4 regions of the Enterococcus sp. DIV0724b genome follow, and region 2 is predicted to be linked to each of the others. Evidence: riboswitches for the same ligand, from Rfam matches in the RefSeq annotation. Region 2 holds a riboswitch; each other region holds the start of a gene.
The links. A riboswitch is a leader RNA that binds a small molecule or an ion and turns the genes downstream of it on or off. The one in region 2 is predicted to bind magnesium.
Positions count from the first base shown of each region.

Region 1 (3,205 bases), 650 kb from region 2:
TGCCTAAAGATGTACGAGAAGCTAGTTTAAGTCGATTCGATACGGCGTCACAGGGACGTGCTCAAGCAATGGCTGAAACAATGAAATTTTTAAATGAGTATACATCGAATGCTAAAGAATTTCATAAAGGGCTGTATCTTCAAGGTACATTTGGTGTAGGAAAATCATTTTTATTAGGTGCGATTGCCAATAGCTTAGCCGAACGTGGTTTTGTTACAACAATCGTGCACTTCCCAACTTTTACTGTCGAAATGAAACAAGCAATCGGTAAAGATATGGTGGGGCCAAAACTTGATGCTGTTAAGAAATCCCCTGTTTTAATGATCGATGATCTTGGTGCAGAATCAATGACTTCTTGGATTCGTGATGATGTATTAAGTGTTATTTTGCAATACCGTATGCAGGAACAATTAGTAACATTTTTTTCATCAAATCTGAATTTGAAAGATTTAGAGAAACATTTATCTGTGACCCAACGTGGAGAACAAGAACCTTTAAAAGCTCGTCGAATCATGGAGCGTATTCGTTACTTAGCACAAGAGATTACAATGTCTGGTAATGATCGACGAAATGGATAGAATTTAATTTTACCCTTGTTATTTATCCAAATTTTATGTGACAGAGACATAATTCAATGAATGTGTCTCTGTCGTTTTTTTATTTTCTTTAAATAACGAATGATCGTATTGGACTATGATAGTTTGTATAGTTTATAATAAAGTATCAGTATTGGAGGACATATCGATGAAAAAAATCGTAATGACAATAGTAGCGGTGTTCACATTGATTTCTTTAGGGGCATGCACACAAAATAAAAAAGATTCATCAAAAGGAAGTGAAGAGACCTCGATGAGCAGTAAAAAAGATCAAACCACCAATGAAACATCGAACACTAAAGATCAAGAAAAATCTCAATCGGTATTCACAGCAGTTTTAGTTGAAGATGCTAAAAAAAATGATACAGTGGATCAATCGACCCGTTTGGTTTTAAAAGAAGTCGAAGCCGTTGAAGATCCAGAAAAAATTAGTGCTATGATGAAAAACGATGGTGTTATTTTGAATGTATCGAAGGAACAATTGGCCAATGGAATCACAGAAAATGATCTAAAAACAGGAGATAAGATTCAATTTACTTTAGTCGGCTTACCTGCGATGACAATGTCGATCCCACCTCAAGTGGCTGGAAATTCAGTTGTCAAAGTTGAAAAAATTTAATAATTTTGAAATGTATGACCGCTATTATAAAGTACGTGAATAAGTACTTTGTAACAGCGGTTATTTTATTTTTATAAATCAAAAATTATTTTTCATTAAAAAATTAAATAAAAAAACATTGACATTTGTTTTAAAACGATGGTATAGTTTCACCTGTAAGATAACTAAATAGATTTGTTAGGTGAGGCTCCTATACAAACACAGGCTACTGCCCAAAAACATCGAGAGATGCCAATGGGTAGAACAGGGATTGTCGATTACAAGGCTTTTCATAAGGTAGCTAAAAGCTCTGCTTTTTACGTTGTATAGTGCCAAAACTCAACGACTAGATCATGCAGGCTTTTTTTTGTGCGCTTATTTATGACCTTCCGCTGAGTTTTGGCGGAAGGTTTTTGCTTGCTCACCAAAGTTTCGTCACAGTGAAAAATGCTGTGAATGACTATATTTCATTTCGATCTTATCAATTCCTAACTTGAGAATTGAAGGACAGAATAGCTGAGAAACAGTAATTTGCGAACGAAGAGAGTGCAGTTTCCATTCTTGTGAGTCACTACTAAACATACCAACAAATCTAAGAAAGGAGTATGCTATGAATTTTTAATCAACATTATCGCCAGTATTTTTGCAGGAATGGTCATTGGGGCTGAGCGGCAATGGCGAAAAAAACTAGCTGGAATGAGAACAATGACGTTAGTAACATTTGGTTCATGTCAATTCGTTTCATTATCCACGTTGATCCAAGACGATAGTAGTCCTACACGAATCGCGGCCCAAGTAGTTAGTGGGATTGGCTTTCTTGCTGGAGGGGTGATTTTACGTGAAGGATTTAGCGTGACTGGTATTAATACAGCGGCAACATTATGGTGTTCAGCTGCTGTTGGAAGTTTAATTGGAGCAGGATTTGTTATTCAAGGAATGATATGTGCATTCGCTTTAATGTTAGTCAATATTTTATTAAGAAATTTATCATTTAAAATAGACGATTTAACTGTTCAAAGAGAGGAGGCACAAACAGATTCGATTCATTATCTATCAGTTATTGCCAGCAATACAAGTGAAGTCATGCTTAGAACAGAAATTATCCAGTTACTGGATAAATATTGCTTAACGTTCACAAAATTTTCCTGTACTGATTTGGCAGGGAAAAAAGTAAGACTATTTTTAGAAATCGAAGCAACCAGAAATGGCACACTAGCAGTCAATACGATTATTTCAGAATTATCTCAACTATCAGAAGTCATTGAAATTAATCAAATGAGCAATTAAAAGAATGGAGGAATCAAAATGGTAAAACAGTGATGGTCAAAATCATTAATTGGAACAGTGAAGAATATTGGCAAGGAATCTTTTTAAGAAATAAGCTACTCAAAACTAGTGCGGGGAAAGAATGGATCAAAGAATTACCTGTCAATGAAAAACAGGATATTCATATGGTTGCGCTGGTTGAAGGGAAAGTTGTGGGGACTTTACTTCTTTCTAAAAGAAGCCAAACAGTAGCTCAAATCAAACAAGTTGCGATTGATGATCGGTATCAAGGATTTGGCATAGGAAAACAATTACTTGAATTTGCTGAAAAAATAGCAGATCTGATGAATTTTCAAACCATATTTTTAACTGGTCGTAAGCAAGCTTGGGGATTTTATGATCATTTTGGGTATAAACGTATTGGCTATGCTTACTCAGATGGACAAGTGATCTTAAAAAAATTTGAGAAACGTATTTGTACAAAAAACAACACGCGAAGACTAGAATCATCAAACATATAACGCTAAAGGAGATGGAAACAAATGGATGACAGTAGTCAGATGATCAAGGACTTATGGATAGAGAAATCTGTTGAAGAAACTAAATATTATTGTCTATTTGTTTCTAGGGTAATTAAGTAAATTTCTCCGATAATAGATCCTCTTTTTCCATCAGTCCGATTCCTAAAATAGAGATAACATTATGAAGTTCTAGATGGCTAACGTTTATACAAAGCTGTCTGTTA
Region 1 is NZ_CP172890.1:1,460,393-1,463,597, forward strand. Features, by position in the region: gene dnaI (primosomal protein DnaI) at 1-578, shown strand, start outside; gene IGJ02_RS06770 (hypothetical protein) at 745-1,215, shown strand; M-box (ykoK) riboswitch at 1,382-1,552, shown strand; gene IGJ02_RS06775 (MgtC/SapB family protein) at 1,834-2,481, shown strand; gene IGJ02_RS06780 (GNAT family N-acetyltransferase) at 2,514-2,981, shown strand.
Region 1: another riboswitch for magnesium. It lies ahead of IGJ02_RS06775 (MgtC/SapB family protein); the one in region 2 lies ahead of IGJ02_RS03820 (LCP family protein).

Region 2 (3,205 bases):
TAATTAGTAAAACAGTGAATTTATTAGATGGTGGTTGCAATGCTTGTGGAATTATTGAGGATGAAAATTATACATTGACGATAGACGAACAAGTTATTCCTTTAGAAGCATTGACAGTCAATTCTTTGATAACTGCAATAGCGTTAAAAAATGGCTACAAACGTGAATACGAGATAGATGTTATCGATGATTATACGTTATATAAAAAAGAGGATCATCAAGTTACGCTCAAAGAAGAATATGATTTTCTGACGTATACAAATGGGGCAGTGGCAATTGAAACAAGGGATCAAATTACGGACGAGAAGAAATTAGTGGAAAAGGTGAATGAAATATTAGTAGCTTTTTTTAATGTGGAAGAATTGGCGTTTTGTTTTTAAACTACTTTAACGAATGATATCATAGCTTTATTTAGAAACTAGATACAAAAAAATGCTTGTTTTTAACCTTAAAAACAAGCATTTTTTTGTTATTCTATTTGAAAAAGTTCTGACATTCCGATTTTTTCAAATCTTTCTTGTGAGTCAGAAGGTGTTTCGTCATGATCGTAAACCAATAGCTTAAAATCTTCTGTTTTTGGGATTCGTTCGAACGTTTCGCTGTCAGTCAAGAGGATTATTTGCTGACAAAGCCATTCAAGAACCATTTCAATATCTTGCTCATCTTCCACCCAATCATCAAATAGGTGAAGGGAGGCAAAACGTTGATTTTCATCCCAGTCACTGGAATTGTATTTCATTTCTTCTAATTGTATGTTGCTGTGACCTCTACTTGCATAATAATTTGTTGTTTCTTGCCAAAGATCTACAGTATTAAAACAAAGGTTTATTTCACCTTCTTCATAAATATTACAGTCTAATGCAAATGCATAAAAGGTTTCGTCGGAATGATCTAATAAAAAGTTGTCGATGCTATCGGTTAAAAAATTAAAAAAGTACTCTTGTTGTTTTTCTAAAAAGTGTTCCATGCGTATCCTCCAAGTGTTCTGTCTTTTAAACATTGAAACAGATAAAGGGAGGAATGTCTATCTAAAGTTGCTTTTTAAAGTGAAATAGGTATTTTTTAAGAAAATGTAAAGATTTTTTCATTTAAAATAGTTGTTGTCATAATTTACTTTTACTGCAGTGTTAGGTACAGAATAGTTATATTTTAATAACTTAGTTTTAAATTGAACAGCATTTATAAAATTTAATTTGACTTTGTGATTCGATACGCTTATAGTTTAAAATGAATTAAATACTTGTTAGGTGAGGCTCCTATATAAACACAGGCTACTGCTCAGAAATGTCGAAAGACAGGTACGGGTAGGACAAGATTCGTCGAATTAAGGCGTTTTTCAAAGTAGCTAAAGGCAATGCTTTTTACGTTATATAGTGCTAAAACTCAACGAAGAGAAGATCTAGATAAATTGCAAATTCATGGCGAATGCCATGTGTTTAAGTCGCCGTATTCTGATCCCTTCGCTGAGTATTCTTGGTGAGGGATTTTTTCTTTTAGCTAAGAAAAAATGCAATTATCTAATTTTAGTCAAGATTAAACAAATCGATTCAATTTTTATGTTTAGAAAGGAATAAACAATGAAAAAATCTGTAAAAATAGTGACGATTACATTATTATCAATTCTACTTGTAGTTGTGAGTGTAGGCTGTTATGCGGCGATTTCATTCCAAACAGCCAAAGAAAAGAGTGAATCAAAACTTTCCAATAAAAATGAAAACTTTACTGGAGATGAACAAACGAGCGATAAACAAATAACTGTTATGGTCGTTGGGAATGATTCGAGAGATGATGACGAGGATCAAGGTCGTTCAGATACGTTGATGGTGGCTCACTATGATGGAAAAACGAAACAGCCTAAATTGATTTCAATCATGAGAGATAGTTATGTAACATTTCCTGATGGTGGACAAGATAAAATAAATGCAGCATACGCATATGGCGGCGCACAAATGACTAAAGATGTGTTGAAAACCAACTTTGATTTACCAATCAATTACTATGTGGTAATGGATTTTAAAGAGTTTAGTGACATCATTGATGAACTTTATCCAAAAGGGGTCACAATCGATGCTGAAAAAGATATTAATTTAGACGGTGTAGACATTCTTAAAGGAAAGCAAACTTTGCATGGGAATAGTTTATTGCAGTATGCTCGTTTTAGGATGGATGAAGAAGGTGACTTTGGTCGGATCAGACGTCAACAACAAGTGATGGATGCTTTAGTTGAGCAGTCTAAAGATTTGATTCCAGTATGGGAACTACCTCAAGTTGCTGGAAAAATGGTTGGGAAAATTGATACAAATGTACCAACAAGTTTATTGATCGATTTGGCGAAAGATTTTCTTTCTGGAAAAGTGAAGCCATTAAAATCATTATCAGTTCCTGTAGAGGGGACATGGAACTTTAATGATTATACTGAATCTGGAAGCGTGATCGAGCTTGATGAACAGAAGAATGCTGAAGCGATTCAGGAGTTCATGAAGGATAATTAAAAATACAATTGTACAATTAAAAAATTCGTTTGCTCTCTTACATAGTGAGTAGACGAGTTTTTTTGTATAATACTCAAACAAATTAGCTTTTTTCTATGCGATAAGTGCATGCGTATGCTATTCTTTAAGAAAACGGTTTACTATTTTAGAAAGAAGGATTCTACTATGAAAGTCGTGATTATAGGGGCTTCATTTGCGGGAGTATCTGCTGCTTTAGCGATTAGAAAAAAACATCCCAAGGCTGAAATCCATTTAATTGATAAGCAACAAACAATAGGTTATTTGCCTGGAGGAATCAATCTGTATTTCAATGAAACGATCGGTCCTATTGAAACAGCTCAGTTCATTTCAGAAGAACAGCTAGTAGATAACGGTATTTCTTTGTTGTTAAACGCAGAAGTCGTCAGTATGGATTCAAAACAGCGTATTATTAAGTATGAAAAACAAGAATCTGATTTTTTTATGTCATTTGACAAACTGATTTTAGCAACAGGTTCTAGTCAGTGGTCCCAGAAAATTCTCGGTAGTGATTCAGAAAAGGTTTTAAAATATAAATTTTTACAAGGAGTAGTAAACGCAATCGAACATTTGGAAAATAGTAATACAGTCGCATTGATCGGCGGTGGCCAAATAGGTGGGGAAGCGGCTGATACTTTGCTGAAAAAAGGCAAAGAAGTGCATCTGTTTGAACGGATGGATTATTTATTATTCAA
Region 2 is NZ_CP172890.1:808,810-812,014, forward strand. Features, by position in the region: gene IGJ02_RS03810 (DUF4809 family protein) at 1-380, shown strand, start outside; gene IGJ02_RS03815 (DUF4303 domain-containing protein) at 470-967, opposite strand; M-box (ykoK) riboswitch at 1,233-1,401, shown strand; gene IGJ02_RS03820 (LCP family protein) at 1,578-2,492, shown strand; gene IGJ02_RS03825 (FAD-dependent oxidoreductase) at 2,658-3,205, shown strand, end outside.

Region 3 (3,205 bases), 560 kb from region 2:
TTTTGCATTACTTCAAAACGTGTTACTAAATAGCTGAATTTTTGAGGCATCCAATCAGTGGGAATCGACAATAAAAGAACCGTCCCTAACCGTTTTATTGCAACAAAGCCAACTAAAGCAAGTGATGTAAACAAAGGAGAAAGACCACTAAATAAAAACAATACTAAAACAAGAATAAAAATCATTGAAGCACCAGCTATATTTGGCTGTAAAGCAACAAAAAACATAAAGAAAATCGAAACCAGTAACGAGCGTTTGTGGTTTTTAAACGTAAACGGAACTAAGGTATCATTTTTAGACAAGTTAGAAGATAAGTACAATACAAGGACTAAAGGAACTAACTCAGACGGCTGAAATAAAAGAACACCTAAATTGATCCATCGTTTTGCACCACCAACGCTTGTTCCGATAAAAGGCAACGCAACAATTGAGAGAAATGTTAATGCCAATAGGAAATACATCATCTTGGGTTTGCGAAGAACGCTCAAATTGACTCGATATACAAAACTCATGCAAAACAAACTAAAAAGAAAATACATTGATTGTTTGATTGCTTTACTTGCGGTCCCTAATTCACTGTCCAGCAATTGATAGGAACTTGAGCTATAGACCATCAGAATACCTACAACACATAAGATTAAATAAGGGATCAAAATATAAAAATCGACATAATGCAGTTTGGATAATCTTTTAGGCCAGCTCATCGTGAGGCTCCATCATTCAAAAAGTCTTGAATGGCCAGTGTATTTTGTTTTTCATCTACTTCCAAGACACTACCAGCATCGGTATAGTCGTTAAAGGCCCAGCTCCCTTTTACTGGCACAGATAACGTTTCTAGATTTTTTACTTTTCCTGTGAGAAAATCTTTTGCTAAATCTACAAGGAGATCACTTGGAATGTTTGTGTCTAAGTAACCGACCGCTTCACCAGCAATTTTTGGTAACTGCATAAAAGCAACTGCATCCTTAGATTGCTTAGCTAGAGCATCCATGACTTGCTGTTGTCTTCTGACACGTCCAAAATCTCCCTCTTCATCCATTCTAAAACGAGCATACTGCAGTAAAGTATTACCGTCCATGATTTGTTTGCCTTTTTTGATATCAACATTGTCTAAGTTGATGTCTTTTTCCGCATCAATTTCAATTCCTTTGGGGTAAAGTTCATTGATCAATCGGATAAAGTTATTAAAATCAGCGGATATATAATAATTGATTGGTAAACCAAAAGAATCATTAAGAACTTTGCGGGTTAATTCTGCTCCGCCATAAGCATAGGCAGCGTTGATTTTTTCTAAACCATGACCTGGTATGGATACATAAGAGTCCCTCATGATCGAAATTAATTTTGGCTGTTTCGTTTCGCTATTATAATGAGCGACCATCAATGTATCTGCACGTCCGCCATCTTCATCATCTTCACGCCCATCGTCACCTATTAGCATGATTGTGATCTCTTTCGTATTTGTTTGTTGATCACCGGAAAAATTATTATTCTTAGTCTTATTTACTTGAGAGAGAGCCATTTTCTTTCCGTTATGAAAGGTGATTGCAGTATAACTCCCGATTCCAGTCAGAAGTAAGATAATACTAAGAAGTATACAAATTAAGAATTTCATTCCTGTTTTCATTTTTTATTCCTCGCTAATCATTTTAATTGATCGTCAAATAAAGTTCGGCTTTAGGAATTGTTTTAGATGGGGATAAAGAGTTCTTTTTGCTGTGAATAATAAGTGACAGACAGTCAAAGTCTAATTTCGTCAACCTGTAAACCGTCACCTCCAAAATCAAAAATACTGTCACCATTATTTATCAAAACAAAAAAACTTCGCTTAAATAACTCAGCGAAGGGGGATTGATTTCAGCACAAAGAGAGCTTATTATCATTCTCATCGTTGAGTTTTAGCACTATGAAACGTAAAAAGCAGAGCTTTTAGCTACTTTGTGAAAAGCCTTAATTCGACAATTCCTGTCCTACCCATTACTGTCTTTCGACATTTTTGAGCAGTAGCCTGTGTTTCCATAGGAGCCTCACCTAACAAGTTATTTAGATCGCCCTAAATATAGTGAATATCGTCATTAATGTCAACTACTTAAGTATTAAATTTTTTATAATAAAAAGTGAGAAAATAGAATAATCCGTGTTGTTTTATCATTTGGCAGATAGGAAATCAAATGCGAGAGGGGCTACTTTAATTTGTCAAAGGCAAGCGCAAATTTGATGCATTTTAAGTTAATAGCCTGACAATTTCGTTTTCTTTACTCTTTCTTAAACTTATTAAAAATAAAATAGAAGTGTCAGAGCCAAGTAAAGAATCATAAAATGCTAGATGAGTGTGCATCAGAGTTAAATTTTCTGTAAGATAGAATAAGTGGAAGAATGCGCTTTTTAGTTTCTCTCATGGTGAAAAACCCGATGATTGTGAAAGGATTAGAACCATTTGCACAAGGAATCATTGTGGATTTTGGTGTCCAAATACAGGCGATTTTAAGTGTTTTGAGTGGTGAGTACACACCATCAGAATTGTTACCTTTTCAGATGCCGGCAGATATGGAGAAGGTTGAACAAGAAGAAGATGTGCCACTTGATATGCTTTGCTATAAAGACAAGTTAGACCACGTTTATGATTTTGATTATGGCATGGATTTTGAAAAACGAATCGAAGATGAACGTGTGAAATATCTAAAATAGCATGTTTTTGAACAGTGACGAAACCTAAAACGTTTCGTTACTGTTTTATTTTTCGTCAATCAAATCATTAAACAAATAAAAATATGCGTGCTATAATGAAAAAAGTGATACAAGTCATGTAACTGTATTATAAAAAAAGATTTTTTTATTGTTTAATAACGAATGTTTCTTTTTGTATTAACGTTTTTTTGAAAAAGAAACATGATTATAAAAGGAGTGTAACACATGGCGGAAAAAAGCAGAAATGGCGCTAAAGTGATTGTAGAGAGTTTGAAAAACCATCAAGTTGATTATGTTTTTGGGATTCCAGGAGCAAAGATCGATGGACTATTTAATGCATTAGTGGATGACGGACCTGAATTGATCGTAACGCGTCATGAACAAAACGCTGCTTTTATGGCAGCAGCTGTTGGACGTTTGACCGGAAATCCGGGTGTGGTAGTTGCAACAAGTGGTCCGGGTGCAAGCAACTTAGCAACAGGTTTAGTCACTGCCACCGCAGAGGGCGATCCTGTAC
Region 3 is NZ_CP172890.1:1,367,147-1,370,351, forward strand. Features, by position in the region: gene IGJ02_RS06350 (FtsW/RodA/SpoVE family cell cycle protein) at 1-704, opposite strand, end outside; gene IGJ02_RS06355 (LCP family protein) at 701-1,627, opposite strand; M-box (ykoK) riboswitch at 1,877-2,046, opposite strand; gene IGJ02_RS06360 (hypothetical protein) at 2,413-2,688, shown strand; gene alsS (acetolactate synthase AlsS) at 2,914-3,205, shown strand, end outside.
Region 3: another riboswitch for magnesium. It lies ahead of IGJ02_RS06355 (LCP family protein); the one in region 2 lies ahead of IGJ02_RS03820 (LCP family protein).

Region 4 (3,205 bases), 580 kb from region 2:
AGTGCCGATTTCATCTTCGAGATTTCTTATTTGTTTACTCAGTGCAGCTTGTGAGATGCCTAGTATATCACTGGCTCTAGTAAATTGTTTTTGTTCGCAGAGGGCCAAAAAGTAATTTAAATGAGTTAATTCCATGATTTCGTGCTCCTTTCAATGGGAAATTAAAAGATAAATTGAAGTTGCTTTATTAGATAGTCATGTGTCTTAGAACGTGTAAAACTTGAGGCATAACCAATAGAAATATTTCTAAAAGGCCCATCGATGATTTCAACAGAATTAACATTCAAGTAATTAGGAAGTGAATCTGTTAAGGAGTATGGTAAAAGCGCTACACCAAAGTCTTGATCGACTAAGTTTAAAATGGATATTGTTGAAGGTAGTTCATAATGATGATTGTATTTAAGTTTAGGATGAGCTGTTTCTATCCAAGAATCAATTACTATTTTTTCATAAATTTGATTGGAATAATTTATTAGCGGGATTTGAAGTAAATGCTCCGCTGAGACTTCATCTAAGTCAGAAAATTTGTTGTTATTACTGATAAAAAGCACATATGATTCAGATAAAATTAAGTCACTCATTATCTTAGGATTTGTTTCAGAGAGGATTCCGATTGCTATATCAATTTCTCCTTTTTCCAAAACTTCTTCTAGATTGTTATAATAGCAATAATCGATTGAAACAGAAGGATAGTTCGTGTGAAAGTCAGTTAATAATTTTGCCATTAGATAATCAGTGTCAGCCAAATTAGTTCCAATTCTGATAAGTGCAGTTTCGCCACTATGAACAAGCTGATTAATTTCATCAATAGCCATTTCAAACTCGTGAAAAATATTTTCCCCTCTTTTTTTTAAAACCATCCCTTCAGGTGTTAACGTATTATTACCGTAATCTCTAGTTATTAATTGTGCATTCAATTCCTGCTCTAATTCTCGAATATGAGTGCTTAAATAAGGTTGAGAGATGCCTAATTCTTCTGAAGTTTTTGTGAAGCTTTTATTTTTACATAATGCTAAAAAATAATCTAAATGTTTTAGTTTCATTTGCTCATCCCCTTCATTCGAATAAAAAAACTCGTCTCTTACAAGATAAAATAATTTTTTCTGAAATAGTTGTTTTTTTTTAAAACTAAATAAAAAATTAATAGTACATTAAATGAAAAAGGAAAAGGCCCCTTCAATTGGTGATAGCAAACCAATTGAAAGAGCTTCTATCAGTATATTCTAACTGATAAAAAAATGATGAACTTTTTTGCTTATGCACTGTAAATAAGTTATTTACTCATTCATTATAGACTTGAAGACAAAGTTAAACTATTTCATTTTACTTATAGTGGTATTCCTTTTTAGGTAATCAGGTATAAAAATCATTGAGACCATAAATCCCACCTCGCAGGAAAGACGAAGTGGGATTTATCAGAGTTTACTTTGTAAAAAGGAGTATGGATTTATGCATAAACGAAGTTGGGAAGTTCGTTTATACAACTATCATAAATAAAAACATAAAAAAAGACTATTCAGTTTTATTTATAAATATATTCTTTTTTCTTAATGATTTCGCATAAATCTAAAGACTTATTAAAACTACATTCAAAAAAAGTTATAGCTATATAATTTTTTTAGTCTATAAAATACTAGTATAAATCATTAGAATAACAGTGTAATTCTTCTTGTTAGGTGAGGCTCCTATACAAACACAGGCTACTGCCCAAAAATGTCGAGAGACGCCAATGGGTAGAACAGGAATTGTCGAACGAAGGCTTTTCTTAAGGTAGCTAAAAGCAGATGCTTTTTACGTTGTACAGTGCCAAAACTCAACGATTACGAAGACTCACGGCAAAGCGGGCTGAGTTTTCAGTGCGCTCTTTTTGTGTGGAAAGGATGTGGTTAAGGTGCCAGAAGATAGTTCGATCAAGCAGAAATCAACGAAAAGAAAAGAGGATAATCCAGATGCAAAAAGAAATGAAGAACATGATCCATGAAAAAGCTTATCAAAAATTAGCAAATCTATCTATTGATAAAGTCTTAGAAAGTTTTTCCTCTTCGTGGGATGGGTTGAAAGCCAGAGAAGTCCAGCGTTCAAAAGAACAGTTTGGCGTCAATAAAATCACGGATGATAAAAAGAAATCAATTGTCTATACTGTCATAAAATCTTATGTCACACCGTTTACTGTGGTATTAATGATTCTGGCAACCATTTCGTTTTTTACCGAATATGTCTATGCGGAGCCAAGTGAAAAAGATATTGCCGGCGTTTTGATCATGCTTGTTATGGTTTTATTGAGTGGCACTATGACATTAGTCCAATCGGTTAAGTCCAGTAACGCTGTCAATAAACTACAAAATATGATCCAAATCACTGCAACAGTCACTAGAGAAAATAAAGAAATGGAAATTCCTATGGATCAAGTAGTTTGTGGGGATTTAGTGAAACTTTCAGCTGGAGATATGATTCCAGCAGACCTTCGTTTGATTCATGCAAAAGACTTATTTGTATCACAATCAGCTATGACGGGTGAAAGTTTCCCAGTTGAAAAAAAAGTTAAAAATTTTGTTTCAACCAATAATAACCAAACAGATTATGAAAATCTACTATTTTTAGGAAGTAATGTAGTTAGTGGTAGCGGAGTAGGTGTAGTCGTTCGTGTGGGTGACAATACATTATTTGGAAAAATTGCCCAAGATGTAGCGGATGATGAGAAAAAAACCAGCTTTGAATTAGGTGTGAATAAAACGACTTGGTTGTTGATTCGTTTTATGATGGTCATTACACCAGCAGTTTTTTTGATCAATGGCATCACAAAAGGCAATTGGAGTGAAGCGTTGATGTTTGCGATTGCGACAGCAGTTGGTCTTACGCCAGAAATGTTACCAATGATTGTTACGACTAATTTAGTTAAAGGCTCTAGAGATATGGCAAAAGAGGGCACGATCATGAAAAACGTCAATGCCATTCAAAACTTTGGTGCCATGGATATTTTATGTACAGATAAGACGGGGACATTAACCCAAGATAAGGTGATTTTAGAATATCATTACAATACGTCATGTCAAGAAGATCGAGAAGTGTTGCAATCAGCCTTTTTAAATAGTTATTTTCAAACGGGTCTTCGTAATTTGATCGATAAAGCAATCATTGAAGCGACATCAAAAGAATTATCCATTGACGAAGAGGACTACTTTAAAATCGATGAAATTCCGTTTGA
Region 4 is NZ_CP172890.1:1,386,298-1,389,502, forward strand. Features, by position in the region: gene IGJ02_RS06435 (LysR family transcriptional regulator) at 1-135, opposite strand, end outside; gene IGJ02_RS06440 (LysR family transcriptional regulator) at 162-1,043, opposite strand; M-box (ykoK) riboswitch at 1,662-1,832, shown strand; gene mgtA (magnesium-translocating P-type ATPase) at 1,950-3,205, shown strand, end outside.
Region 4: another riboswitch for magnesium. It lies ahead of mgtA (magnesium-translocating P-type ATPase); the one in region 2 lies ahead of IGJ02_RS03820 (LCP family protein).